3 regions of the Streptomyces sp. NPDC088766 genome follow, and region 3 is predicted to be linked to each of the others. Evidence: riboswitches for the same ligand, from Rfam matches in the RefSeq annotation. Region 3 holds a riboswitch; each other region holds the start of a gene.
The links. A riboswitch is a leader RNA that binds a small molecule or an ion and turns the genes downstream of it on or off. The one in region 3 is predicted to bind S-adenosylmethionine.

Region 1: another riboswitch for S-adenosylmethionine. It lies ahead of ACIP5W_RS31970 (putative leader peptide); the one in region 3 lies ahead of thrC (threonine synthase).
Region 2: another riboswitch for S-adenosylmethionine. It lies ahead of ACIP5W_RS19570 (aminotransferase class V-fold PLP-dependent enzyme); the one in region 3 lies ahead of thrC (threonine synthase).

The regions. Positions count from the first base shown of each region.
Region 1 is NZ_JBIVKQ010000032.1:19,496-23,867, reverse strand. It holds gene ACIP5W_RS31975 (TSUP family transporter) at 1-353, opposite strand, end outside; SAM riboswitch class IV at 919-1,028, shown strand; gene ACIP5W_RS31970 (putative leader peptide) at 1,057-1,179, shown strand; gene ACIP5W_RS31965 (ABC transporter substrate-binding protein) at 1,363-2,985, shown strand; gene ACIP5W_RS31960 (ABC transporter permease) at 2,989-3,948, shown strand; gene ACIP5W_RS31955 (ABC transporter permease) at 3,945-4,372, shown strand, end outside.
Region 2 is NZ_JBIVKQ010000013.1:77,795-82,166, forward strand. It holds gene ACIP5W_RS19560 (cytochrome bc complex cytochrome b subunit) at 1-968, shown strand, start outside; gene trpD (anthranilate phosphoribosyltransferase) at 1,108-2,172, shown strand; SAM riboswitch class IV at 2,273-2,389, shown strand; gene ACIP5W_RS19570 (aminotransferase class V-fold PLP-dependent enzyme) at 2,628-3,989, shown strand; gene ACIP5W_RS19575 (Lrp/AsnC family transcriptional regulator) at 4,026-4,307, opposite strand.
Region 3 is NZ_JBIVKQ010000010.1:162,171-166,542, reverse strand. It holds gene groL (chaperonin GroEL) at 1-137, opposite strand, end outside; gene ACIP5W_RS16695 (cold-shock protein) at 481-687, opposite strand; gene ACIP5W_RS16690 (MoaD/ThiS family protein) at 1,152-1,427, opposite strand; gene thrC (threonine synthase) at 1,424-2,707, opposite strand; SAM riboswitch class I at 2,726-2,896, opposite strand; gene ACIP5W_RS16680 (glucosyl-3-phosphoglycerate synthase) at 3,066-4,037, shown strand; gene ACIP5W_RS16675 (trehalose-6-phosphate synthase) at 4,169-4,372, shown strand, end outside.

The DNA.
Region 1 (4,372 bases), on a different contig from region 3:
CAGAGGCCGAGCGGCAGCATCAGGGCGGCGATCAGGAGCCGGAAGACGTGGGGGCCCGGCAGGGCGAAGACGCGGATGAACGCGCCGAGGACCACGCCGGGGAGCGTGCCCGTCACCAGCCGGCGGACGAGCGGGCCTCGCAGGGCACCGGCACGCCGGTAGCGCAGGAGGGCACCTGGCCCTGCTACGACGTTGTAGAGAAGGTTCGTGGGGGTGACGGCCGGGTCGGGGACAGCGAACACGCTCAGTTGCACCGGCAGCAGGAAGACGGCTCCGGACACCCCGGCCGGGGCGGTCACCACGGCGATCAGCAGGCCGACCACGACGCCGGCCGCTCCCAGTCCCCACTCCACCCGGTTCCCCCTGCGCGCGTGTCAGCCGATGCGGACCCCGGCTCGTGCCCCGAGGAGAGCGTAGAGCGTCTCGCCGACGTGACGGCGATGAGGCCGATGCCGGTCGTGGCCGGGCGGCGGCCGCCGCCGTGGACGGGGTCACCGGTGTCGGCGACCGGTCCCGACCGCGGTACGGGCACCGAGCGCCCTTCCCCTGCCGCAGCCGGGTGCGCGCCGGTACCCGCCGAGCAGGCCGGACTCGTCGAGTTCCGCCGCATCGCGGAAGCACGAGCCGGAAGGGACCGCGTCACCGGTGGTGCGACGAACAGCGGGTCGGCCGGTCAGTACGCCTCACGCCGCAAGCAGGTCCGGCAGTTGTCCCGTCGCGCGATCACCGGAACACCGTCGGGGCCCTGTCGAACACGCACGTCGGGCACACCTCGCCGCACCGGTCGCGTCCGATGCGGCGGTCACCTTCGACGATCTCGATCACGCGGCCCGGCCTCCTGCGACCGCCGACCGACGCGGCTCGGACTGCGGCCGGCTCCATTGACGGATCACGGCGGCGATCGGTAAAGTTTCAAGTGGCATTGAGTGTCAGCGTGAAGCCCTGGCTTGCTGACCGGCAACCCTCCGACGCGGTGGGGTGCTCCAGGTGAAAGCCCGGCCGGGTCGCCCACCCGGCAAGCGCGTGGCCCCGTGACAGGGCCTGGACCACGGAGGAATGAGCGTGCGGCACAGCAGCGTCTCGAGTCCCTCCATCACGGCCGTGGCGGCTCTCTCCCGATTCTCCCGCCGACGCCACATCGACCTGCAGCGCATCACCACTTGCCTGTGTCGTGGCTGACCGAGTCCCGTCGGCTGTCCGAGGACGTTCACCGCTGCCTCTGACGCCCGCGGCAACCTCCTGATCCTTCCCCGCCCCACGCCCTTTGACCGTGTCGCTCTTTCCCGGGAGCGACACCGTCCACGCCTCTCCATGTCCGCACGGAAACGTGCGTGACGGCTTTCGAGTAGGAGAAATCATTCCGTGATACCGCATCCGGATTCCCGCCCTGCCCGACGGGCGGCACTGACCGCGCTCCTGACAACCAGTGTGCTGCTGACCGCATGCTCGTCCGGCGGCGGCAGCGGTTCGAGCAACGACAGCGGCCGGGCCCGGTCCGGCGGCACACTGACCTTCGCGGTGGGCTCCGACGCCGGCTGCGTGGATCCGCAGCAGGTCGCCAGCAACGACACCGTCTACTCGCTGCGCCAGATCGTCGACTCCCTGACCGACCAGGACCCCGGGACCGGCAGGATCGTGCCGTGGCTGGCGAAGAGCTGGGACATCAGCCCGGACACGACGACCTTCACCTTCCACCTCAGATCCGGTGTCACCTTCAGCGACGGGACACCGCTGACCGCGCAGGTGGTCAAGGACAACTTCGACGCGGTACCGAAGCTGGGCGCCCTGGGGGGCCTGGCCCAGGGGTACCTGAGCGGCGTGGAAAGCACCTCCGTGGTCGGCCCGCTCACCGTGCGGGTGAAGTTCAAGCAGCCCAACGCCCAGTTCCTGCAGGCCACTTCCACGTTCTCACTGGGCATCGAGTCGTCGGCGAGCGTGAAGAGGTCCCCGCAGCAGAAGTGCAGCCGGGGAATCGCCGGCAGCGGCCCGTTCACGCTGAAGCAGTACGTGCAGAACCAGTCGATCACCTTGGCCAAGCGCGCCGATTACGACTGGGGTTCCTCGCTGTGGACCAAGAAGGGCGCGGCGTACCTCGACAAGCTGGTGTTCAAGGTGGTGCCCGAGGCAGGGGTGCGCACCGGCAGCCTCCAGTCCGGTCAGGTGGACGCGATCAGCAGCGTGGGCAAGGCCGACGAGGCGGCGCTCAAGGGCGCTCACGTGGACCTGCTGCGGCGGGCCAACCCGGGCAACGTGTTCCACCTGGGGCTGAACAACTCCCGGCCGCTGCTCAAGGACGTGAAGGTGCGTCAGGCGATCCTGTTCGCCATCGACCGGCAGCAGATCGTCGACGCCGTGTTCCCGACCGGTACGCAGCCGGCCACCAGCATCCTGGCGCACACCACACCGGACTACGCCGACCTCGGCCCGGAGCTGGCCCACGACGCGGCGAGGGCGAAGTCCCTGCTGGACTCGGCCGGCTGGAAGACGGGCAGCGACGGCATCCGGACGAAGAACGGCGGCAGACTGAGGCTGTCCGTCACGTGGTTCGCCAACGCGGCCACGAACCAGCCCGCACTGGAGCTGATCCAGCAGCAGCTCAAGGCCGTCGGCATCGACGTGGTGCTCGAGGAACGGCAGATCACCCAGTTCGCCCCGACGCTGCAGTCCGGCGACTTCGACGCCGTGTGGGGCAACCTGACCCGGGCCGACCCGGACATCCTGCGCAGCCAGTACTCCACCCGGCTGGCCAACTTCTACCACCTGCCGGCGAGTCCGCTGGACTCGCTGCTGACCCAGCAGGCGGCCACCACCGATGCGGCCAAGCGCAAGCAACTGGTCGGCCAGGCACAGCGGTTGATCGTGCAGAACGCGTACGTGGTGCCGGTGGTGGAGCTGCAGACCCAGCTCGGGGTGGCGAAGAAGGTGCACGGCCTCGGCCTCGAGGCCTCCAGCCGGATCCAGCTGCACGACACCTGGATCGGCTAGCGCATGCTCCACTACGTGATCAAACGCGTCGCGCAGGCGCTCGGAGTGCTGTGGGCGGCCTACACGGTCTCGTTCCTGGTGCTGGACTTCCTGCCCGGTGATCCGGTGTCGGCGATGGCCGGTGCCGGAGCGGACTCCGCGCAGATCGATCCGGCGCAGCTCGCCAGGCTTCGGCACGAGTACGGCTTCGACAAGCCGGTACTGGCGCAGTACGCCGACCACCTCGGCAACGCGGTGCGCGGGGACTTCGGCGACTCGGTCTCCACCGGCCGTTCGGTGACCTCGACCCTGGGCGACGCACTGCCGCAGACCCTGGCGCTGACCGGTACGGCGCTGGTGCTCGCGGTGGTCCTCGGCGGCGGTCTCGCGGTGCTGGCGACCTGCACCTCGCAGCGGTGGCTGCGGCAACTGCTGCTGTCGTTGCCGCCGCTCGGCGTGTCGGTGCCGACCTTCTGGGTGGGGCTGCTGTTCGTCGAGCTGTTCTCCTTCCGGCTGCGGTGGTTCCCGGCGTTCGGCAACGACGGTCTGCGGGGCCTGGTGCTGCCGGCGCTGACACTGGCGATCCCGACCGGTGCGCAGGTCGCACAGGTGCTGGCCAAGAGCCTGCTCACGGCCCTGGACCAGGCCTATGTGGAGACCGCCCGGGCCAAGGGCGCGGGCAGGTGGCGGATCCACCTGCGGCACGCTCTGCGCAACGCGTCGTTGCCGGCGCTGACGGTCGTCGGGCTGCTGGCCGGGCAGCTGATCGCCGGTTCGGTGGTCGTCGAGACCGTGTTCTCCCGCGACGGCCTGGGCCGGGTCACGGCGGCCGCGGTCACGGCCCAGGACATCCCGCTGGTCCAGGGAGTCGTGGTGTTCGGGGCACTGATCTTCGTGCTGGCCAACCTGGCCGTCGATCTCGTCTATCCGCTTCTCGACCCGCGGATCGTGGTGGCCTCCGGAAGGAAGGGGAGTTTCGCATGACCCGGTCCCTTGTCGACGACGTCACCACCGGTGCCGCGCCCGGCTCGGCGCCACCGGTCGAACCCGGCATCGGCCCGAGTCCCGGGCGAGGTCCCGAACTGCGGCGCGTCCTGCGGTTCTTCCTGCGCCGCCCCGGTCTGCTGGCATCGGTCCTCGTCGTGGTCCTCGTGGTGCTGGCGGCGTTTCGGCCGGGGACGTTCACCTCGCGGGACCCGCTGGACGGGGTGCCGTCGCAGAACTTCCGAAGCCCCGGCGGCGCGCACTGGTTCGGTACCGACGAGCTGGGACGCGACCTTTTCTCCCGGGTGGTGCACGGTGCGCAGCTGTCGCTGAAGGCCACGCTGATCGCGGTGGCGGTCGCCTTCGTGGTCGGCGGTCTGCTGGGCCTGGTCGCCGGATTCGTGGGCCGCTGGGTCGACGACGT
Region 2 (4,372 bases), on a different contig from region 3:
CGGGCATCATGCTCGGGCTCGTGGTCGGCCACCTGATCCTGGTCTTCTACCACAAGCACACCCAGTTCGCGGGTCCCGGACGCACCAACAAGAACGTCGTCGGCATGCCGCTGCTGCCGGTCTACATGGCCAAGGCCGGAGGCTTCTTCTTCCTGGTCTTCGGTGCCATCGCGGCCATGGCCGGCATCGCGACCATCAACCCGATCTGGGTGCTGGGCCCCTACCGTCCGGACCAGGTGTCCACCGGCGCCCAGCCCGACTGGTACATGGGCTTCGCCGAGGGCCTGATCCGCGCGATGCCGGGCTGGGAGATCAACTTCTGGGGCCACACGCTGGTCATGGGCGTGTTCGTCCCGCTGGTGCTGTTCGGTCTGTTCCTCGGTGTGATCGCCATGTACCCGTTCATCGAGTCCTGGGTCACCGGCGACAAGCGCGAGCACCACATCCTGGACCGGCCGCGCAACGCCCCGACCCGTACGGCCTTCGGTGTCGCCTGGGTCACCGGCTACCTGATCATGCTGGTCGGTGGTGGCAACGACATCATCGCCACCCACTTCCACCTGTCGATCAACGCGGTCACCTGGTTCGTCCGGATCGGCTTCTTCGCCGGACCGGTCATCGCCTTCGTGATCACCAAGCGGATCTGCCTCGGCCTCCAGCGCCGCGACAAGGACAAGGTGCTGCACGGTCGCGAGACCGGCACCATCAAGCGCCTGCCGCACGGTGAGTTCATCGAGGTGCACGAGCCGCTCAGCCAGGAGGCGCTCTACACGCTCACCGCGCACGAGCAGTACAAGCCCGCCGAGATCGGCCCGACGGTCGACGAGAACGGCGTCGAGCGCAAGGTGAACCGTGCCGAGAAGGTCCGCGTCAAGCTGAGCAACGCGTACTACGGCGAGGAGAGCCAGATCGCCAAGCCGACCGTCGAGGAGTACAAGGAGATCACGAGCGGCCACGGCCACCACTGATCGCTGCGTCGCCACGCACCCCAGAAGGGCCCCGTCCGGTGTACGGACGGGGCCCTTCGCCCTGTCCGCGGCTGGATAGGGTGGAACCGTCGAGACGCGCGTCCCGTGGAGCGGGACCACACTGATCCAGGAGCGGCTTATGAGCGCTGTGACCCCCGCCGGAGGCGACACCGCGGCGGCCCGTTCCTGGCCCGAGGTGCTGAACGCCCTGCTGTCCGGCCGCGACCTGAGCGCCGACGCCACGGCATGGGCGATGGACCGCATCATGCGCGGCGAGGCCACCGACGCGCAGATCGCCGGCTTCGTGGTGGCGCTGCGCGCCAAGGGCGAGACCGTCGAGGAGATCAACGGACTCGTCCGCGCGATGTACGAGCACGCGAACGTCATCGAGGTGCCCGGCCCGGCGGTCGACATCGTCGGCACGGGCGGCGACGGCGCGAAGACGGTCAACATCTCCACGATGTCCTCGATCGTCGTCGCCGGCACGGGCGTCAAGGTCGTCAAGCACGGCAACCGGGCCGCGTCCTCCGCCTCCGGTGCCTCGGACGTCCTGGAGAAGCTCGGTGTCCGCCTCGACCTGACCCCGCGGCGGGTGGCCGAGGTCGCCGAGGAGGCGGGCATCACCTTCTGCTTCGCCGTCAAGTTCCACCCGGCGCTGCGTCACGCGGGTGCCGCGCGCGGCCAGCTGGGCATCCGCACGGTGTTCAACGTCCTCGGCCCGCTGACCAACCCGGCCAGGGTCCGGGCCCAGGCGGTCGGTGTGGCGGACCTGCGCATGGCGCCGATCGTCGCCGGTGTCTTCGCCGAACGCGGCCACTCCTCGCTGGTGTTCCGCGGCGACGACGGCCTCGACGAGCTGACGACGACCTCCACCTCCCGGGTCTGGGTCGTGCGGGAGGGCAAGGTGACCGAGGAGTCCTTCGACCCGCGCGACGTCGGCCTCGACCTCGTTCCCGTCGAGGCCCTGCGGGGTGCCGACGCCTCCTACAACGCCGAGGTGGCGCGCAGGCTGCTGGACGGCGGGACGGGCCCCGTCCGCGACGCCGTCCTGCTGAACTCGGCGGCCGCCCTGGTCGCCCTGGAGCCGACCGGGGCACCGCTCGCCGAGCAGCTCCGCGCCGGTATGGCCAGGGCCGCGGAGTCCCTCGACTCGGGGGCGGCGAAGCGGACGCTGGAGCGCTGGGCGGCGGCCACCCACGCCTGAGCCGGGACAACGGCCGGCGAGGCGCGGTCCCGGCCCCTGGTGTCTCAGGAAATGGACCGCGCCTTGCGCGCCGGTGATCGTGTGGCAGGATGCCGTACCAGGTCATGAGTGACAGTCATGAGGCCCCGGCCGACTGTCCGGCAACCCTCCGTCCGTGGCGGGGTGCCCCGGGTGAAGACCAGGCTGTGGACACAAAGGTCCACGGCAAGCGCGGACCCCTCGTCACACCAGGGGTCCTGGTCGTCGAGGAGCCTTCCGTGAGCAAGCGAATGCGATAGGGCCGCAGAGCCCCGCCTCCGCATCCCTCCTTCACCTTTTCCCGCGCTCGAGCCCCAGGGCCTCTCGTGCGGATCATGCCGGGCCCGCGGGCCCCGCTCCCTGATCCGGCCTGATCCGAACGGAAGAACCCGGCCGCTCGCGTGGTGAATCCCTCTGCCTCTCACGGGAGTTCCGTCATGTCCGTCTCCACCGCTGCCGTCGCCCCGACCGTTTGCGCCCCCCTGCCCGTTCTGGGACGGGATGTCACCGTCCCGCTCGTCACCGGCGGCGAGGTCGGCTACGCGGCCCTGGACTACGCCGCCAGCGCGCCCGCCCTCCAGCGTGTCTGGGACGACGTGGCCGCCTACGCCCCCTACTACGGCAGCGTCCACCGCGGCGCCGGACACCTCTCCCAGCTCTCCACCGACCTCTTCGAGAACGCCCGCCGCACGGTCGCCGACTTCCTCGACTGCCGGCCCGACGACCAGCTCGTCTTCACCCGCTCCACCACCGACTCCCTCAACCTCCTCGCCGCCGCCCTTCCCGCCGACTGCCAGGTCTTCGTCTTCGAGACCGAGCACCACGCCGCGCTGCTGCCCTGGAAGAACGCCCGGGTCACCTGCCTCGACGCCCCCCGCACCCCGCGGCAGGCCGTGGCCGCCCTGGAGCGGGCCCTCGCCGACCGGGAACCGCACGGCCCGGCCCTGGTCTGCGTCACCGGCGCCTCCAACGTCACCGGCGAGCTGTGGCCCGTGCGCGAGCTGGCCGCCGCGGCCCACGCCCACGGTGCCCGGATCGTCCTGGACGCCGCCCAGCTCGCCCCCCACCACCCGGTGTCCGTCCGCGACCTCGACGTCGACTGGGTCGCCTTCTCCGGCCACAAGCTGTACGCCCCCTTCGGCTCCGGCGTGCTGGCCGGCCGCGCCGACTGGCTGCGGGCGGCCGAGCCGTACCTCGCCGGTGGCGGCGCCAGCCGCAAGGTGACCCGGCGCGCGGACGGGGGAGTGGAGGTGGAGTGGCACGAGAGCGCCGCCCGGCACGAGGCCGGCTCCCCGAACGTCATCGGGGCCTACGCCGTCGCCTCCGCCTGCAAGGCGCTCACCGAGGCGGGCTTCGACACCCTGGTGGCCCGCGAGCAGTACCTCGTGGAGAAGGTCCGCACCGGCCTCGCGGAGGTCCCCGAGGTGCGGATCCTGTCCCTCTTCGGCGACGACGCGCCGCGGGTCGGCGTGATCTCCTTCGTCGTGGACGGCTGGAACAGCTCCCACCTCGCCGCCGCGCTCTCCGCCGAGTACGGCATCGGCGTCCGCGACGGCCTCTTCTGCGCCCACCCCCTGGTGCGCACCCTCCTCGGCGGTGCCCCCCACAGCCAGGGCGAGTGCGGCGCCCCCGAGGCGGCCCCCGGCGAGAAGTCCCTCAACGCGATCCGCGTGAGCTTCGGCGCGGGCACCCCCGACGAGCACGTCGACCGCTTCGTGGCGGCGGTGCGGGAACTGGTGACCGAGGGTGCGAAGTGGCGCTACCGCACGGAGGGCGGCCGCTGCGTCCCGGCGGTGTAGACGGGCCCCGCCCGCCGCGGGCGGTGCGCCGGACGGTCAGGAGTCCAGCCCGATGGCGAACGCGGCCTCGAGGTCGTGCTGCGAGTAGGTGCGGAACGCCACGTGCGTGTCCGTCGCCTCCACGCCCGGAATCTTGCTGATCCGCCCCGGGATCACCTCGGCGAGGTCCTCGTGCTGCCGCACCCGCACCATGGCGATCAGGTCGTAGGTGCCGGTCACGGAGAACACCTCGCTCACGGACTCCAGCGAAGCGATCGACTCCGCGATCTCGGGGATCCGGTCCACGCTGGTCTTGATGAGGACGATCGCGGTGATCACGGCTGGTTCTCTCCCTCGGGGGCCGGAGCTGGGCTGCTGCTCACTCTAGTGCCGCGGCAGGCGAC
Region 3 (4,372 bases):
GGGGCGCCCCACTTCTTCTCGAGGACGACGTTGCGGCCCTTGGGGCCGAGCGTCACCTTCACGGCGTCCGCGAGCTGGTTCATGCCGCGCTCGAGGCCGCGCCGCGCCTCCTCGTCGAACGCGATGATCTTGGCCATGTGAAGTGGTCCCTCCAGGACTGGGGGTGATTCCTTCGGACCGCGCCCGCGCCCGCGACGGACGGCTCGCCGGCCCCGTGGTTCCTTGCCCCACCTGGCCTGCGGGCCTCACCGACCCGGTCCTTCGTTGTCACTCTCACCTTCAGAGTGCTAACGCAATGATTAGCACTCGCCTGTGCCGAGTGCAAGCGCCCCCCGGGGATCCGCAGGTGAACGAGGGGTGGCGGCGGACGCCGACGGGTGACCGCACGCGGCTTCGGACATGCCGAAGGGCTCGCACCCCGGGAGGTGCGAGCCCTTCGCCGATGGAACAGAAGAACGTCGCTGCAAGTCGGCGCGTGCTTCAGCCGGTCGCGAGCCGGACCATGTCCGCCTGCGGTCCCTTCTGGCCCTGCGAGATCTCGAAATCGACCCGCTGACCCTCTTCCAGGGTGCGGTATCCGTCCATCTGGATCGCGCTGTAGTGGACGAAAACATCCGCACCACCGTCGACCGCGATGAAGCCGTACCCCTTCTCCGCGTTGAACCACTTGACGGTGCCCTGAGCCATGCCTAACTCCCCTATTACTGGCCCTTGCACAGATCCGCACTTCGCGGATCCGGGTCAGACCTCACCCCCCAGTTGGTTGGGGGCGTGCGCCGGAACGCGTCGACCGCGGCCGAATGTATCTGTCCAACTGCCGTCTGCAACAGGTCAATCGGACGAGAATTCTGGACGCGAACGGTCCGGAGGAGAGTGAGAATTCGCCCGGATTCAGGGCAAGTCGGGCCCCACAAAGGGAATGAAAGGCGCAAAACACATGCACACTTTGGCTGCTTCTCATCGCCCGCCCCGACGGAACTCATATGCGGCCGGCATGCGATGGGCGACGCGTTCCCCAACTCTACCGCGCTCAACCACACTGAATTGCCCCCTCCGCTTCTCTCGCGGAGGGGGCAATTGGATGAACTCTCGGTAATTACTGTTACCGACGGTTACTACCGGCAGGTACTACCGACGGGTACGGGCACCGGTCAGCCGCCGGCCACGGCCGGGATGATGGAGACGCCGGCGCCGTCCGGGGTCGCCGTGTCAAGCCCCTGCTCGAAGCGCACGTCGTCGTCGTTGACGTACACGTTGACGAACCGGCGCAGCTTGCCCTGGTCGTCCAGGACGCGGGCGGCGATGCCGGTGTGGTTCTTCTCCAGGTCGGTGATGACCTCGCCGAGGGTCGCGCCCTCGGCCGGGACCTCGGCCTTGCCACCGGTGTAGGTGCGCAGGATGGTCGGGATGCGGACGGTCACGCTCATGCGAGGCCAGCCTCTCGGAAGGAGTCCAGGTTGGGGCGGATGGTGGCGGTCAGGCCGGTGCCGGCCACCGCGTCGAGGGTCTTGAGACCGTCCCCCGTGTTGAGGACGACGGTGGTCTTCGTCGGGTCCAGGAGACCGTTCTCGATCAGCTTCCTCGTCACACCGACCGTCACGCCGCCGGCGGTCTCCGCGAAGATGCCCTCGGTCCGCGCCAGCAGCTTGATCGCGTCGACCACCTGCTCGTCGTCCACGTCCTCCACCGCGCCGCCGGTACGGCGCGCGATGTCCAGGACGTAGGGCCCGTCCGCCGGGTTGCCGATGGCGAGGGACTTGGCGATGGTGTCCGGCTTCTGCGGCCGGACCACGTCATGACCCGCCTTGTAGGCGACGGACACCGGCGAGCAGCCCTCGGCCTGCGCACCGAAGATCTTGTACGGCCTGTCCTCGACGAGACCGAGCTTGATCAGCTCCTGCAGCCCCTTGTCGATCTTCGTGAGCTGCGAGCCGGAGGCGATCGGCACGACGAGCTGGTCGGGGAGCCGCCAGCCGAGCTGCTCGCAGATCTCGTACGCCAGCGTCTTGGAGCCCTCGGCGTAGTACGGCCGCAGGTTGACGTTGACGAAGCCCCAGCCCTCGCCGGCCGGGTCGCCGATCAGCTCGGAGCAGAACCGGTTCACGTCGTCGTAGTTGCCCTCGATGCCGACGAGTTCGCCGCCGTAGATCGCGGCCATGACGACCTTGCCCTGCTCCAGGTCGTGCGGGATGAACACACAGGAGCGGAAACCGGCGCGGGCGGCGGCGGCGCCGACGGCACCGGCCAGGTTGCCCGTGGAGGAGCAGGACAGGGTGGTGAAGCCGAAGGCGCGGGCGGCCTCGATGGCCTGGGCGACGACACGGTCCTTGAAGGAGTGCGTCGGGTTGCCGGAGTCGTCCTTGACGAACAGCTTGCCGGCGTCGACGCCCAGCTCGCGGGCCAGGTTGTCGGCCTGGACGAGCTTGGTCCAGCCGGGGTTGATGTTCGGCTTCTCCGCCACGTCGGCCGGGACCGGCAGCAGCGGCGCGTAGCGCCAGATGTTCGCGGGGCCCGCCTCGATGCGCTTGCGGAGTTCCTCGGTCTCGTAGGCCGAGAAGTCGTACGCGATCTCGAGCGGGCCGAAACACTCCTCGCAGGCGAAGACCGGGCCGAGGGGCACGCGGTGTCCGCACTCGCGGCAGGAGAGCGCCGCGGCGGGACCGAGATCGACGGAGTTCGTGGTGCTTGCAACTGTCTGCGCAGCCATGTGAGGCGAGGCCCTTTCTCCTCATCTTCCTCACGACGCATCTCGCCGTGAGACGGATTTGGCACCTTCCCTAGCCGGGAGCCTCGCCACATCGACGTGACGCGTTGGCGTTCACGCCTGGCGGCGCGCGCGGCTGGAGGGTTGCCGGGGCTTCATCGGGCCGTATCCCTCTGCCCCTCTGGATGAGCGGTATGAAGTTGTGAACAGCGGCCACCTCGGACATGCGATGGTCATCCGCGTTGTTCAAGACTGTAACCGAAGGCCAGGACAGTTGAGACAGACGTCCGAACCGCGAGATGGATCACACGGTCACCCCACGTGCACCGCGTGTGATCACGACAGTGAGGAGCCGCAGACCGTGCTGAAAGAAGCCGAGGCCTGGCTGGCCACCCGCTCCTGGTCCGTGACCGACCGCCCGCTGCACCGCGTCCTGGCCGCGAAGCGCGCCTCGGGCCAGTCGGTGTCGGTGGTGCTGCCCGCCCTGAACGAGGAGGAGACGGTCGGTGACATCGTCGCGGTCATCCGCCACGACCTGATGCGGCAGGTCCCCCTCGTCGACGAGATCGTCGTCGTCGACTCGGGCTCCACCGACCGTACGTCGCAGGTCGCCGCGGCGGCCGGGGCGCGCGTCGTCCACCGGGACGAGATCCTGCCCCGGATACCCGCCGTGCCCGGCAAGGGCGAGGTGCTGTGGCGGTCGCTGCTCGTGACGACCGGGGACATCGTCTGTTTCATCGACGCGGACCTCAGGGAGTTCTCCTCCGACTTCGTCTCGGGGATCGTGGGCCCGCTGCTCACCGACCCCGGCGTGGACCTGGTCAAGGCGATGTACGACCGTCCGCTGGGCACCGAGCTGCATTCGCCCGGCTCCGGCAGGACGGCGGGCCAGGGCGGCCGGGTCACCGAACTCATGGCCCGCCCCCTGCTCAACATGCACTGGCCGCAGCTGGCCGGCTTCGTGCAGCCGCTCGGCGGCGAGTACGCGGCCCGCCGCAGCCTGCTGGAACAGCTCCCGTTCCCCGTCGGCTACGGCGTGGAGCTGGGCATGCTCGTCGACGCCCTGCACCTGGTCGGCCTGGACGCCCTCGCCCAGGTCGACGTCGGCGTCCGCAAGCACCGTCACCAGGACGGGCAGGCGCTCGGCAGGATGGCGGCGGCGATCTACCGCACCGCGCAGCTCCGGCTGGCCCGCGGGCACCTGATCCGCCCCGCCCTCACCCAGTTCGAACGGAGCGCGGACGGCTTCGAGCCGCGCACCTACTCCGTGGACACCGAGGAACGGCCGCCGATGGCGGAGATCGCCGAGTACGCGGAACGCAAGGTCGCCTGACGGGCCGTGCGTACGGCCGGCCGGGCACGACCGCGTGACCCGGTCCGGCGGCCGTATACGGCCGGACATGACCCGTCCACGGACCGCATCCGTACGTTTGAGCGTTTACGGACCGGGCTAGGTTGTGGCGTATGGCTTCCACGCGTGCTGCTGTTGCTGAGGGTGCTCAGGTGCTGGTCGCGTCCAACCGCGGCCCGGTCTCCTACCAGGTGCGCGAGGACGGTTCGCTGCACGCCAGAAGAGGCGGTGGCGGGCTGGTCTCGGGCCTGTCGGCGATCGGGCCGGACGCGGGCGCCCTGTGGGTGTGCTCGGCGCTCTCCGACGACGACCGCGAA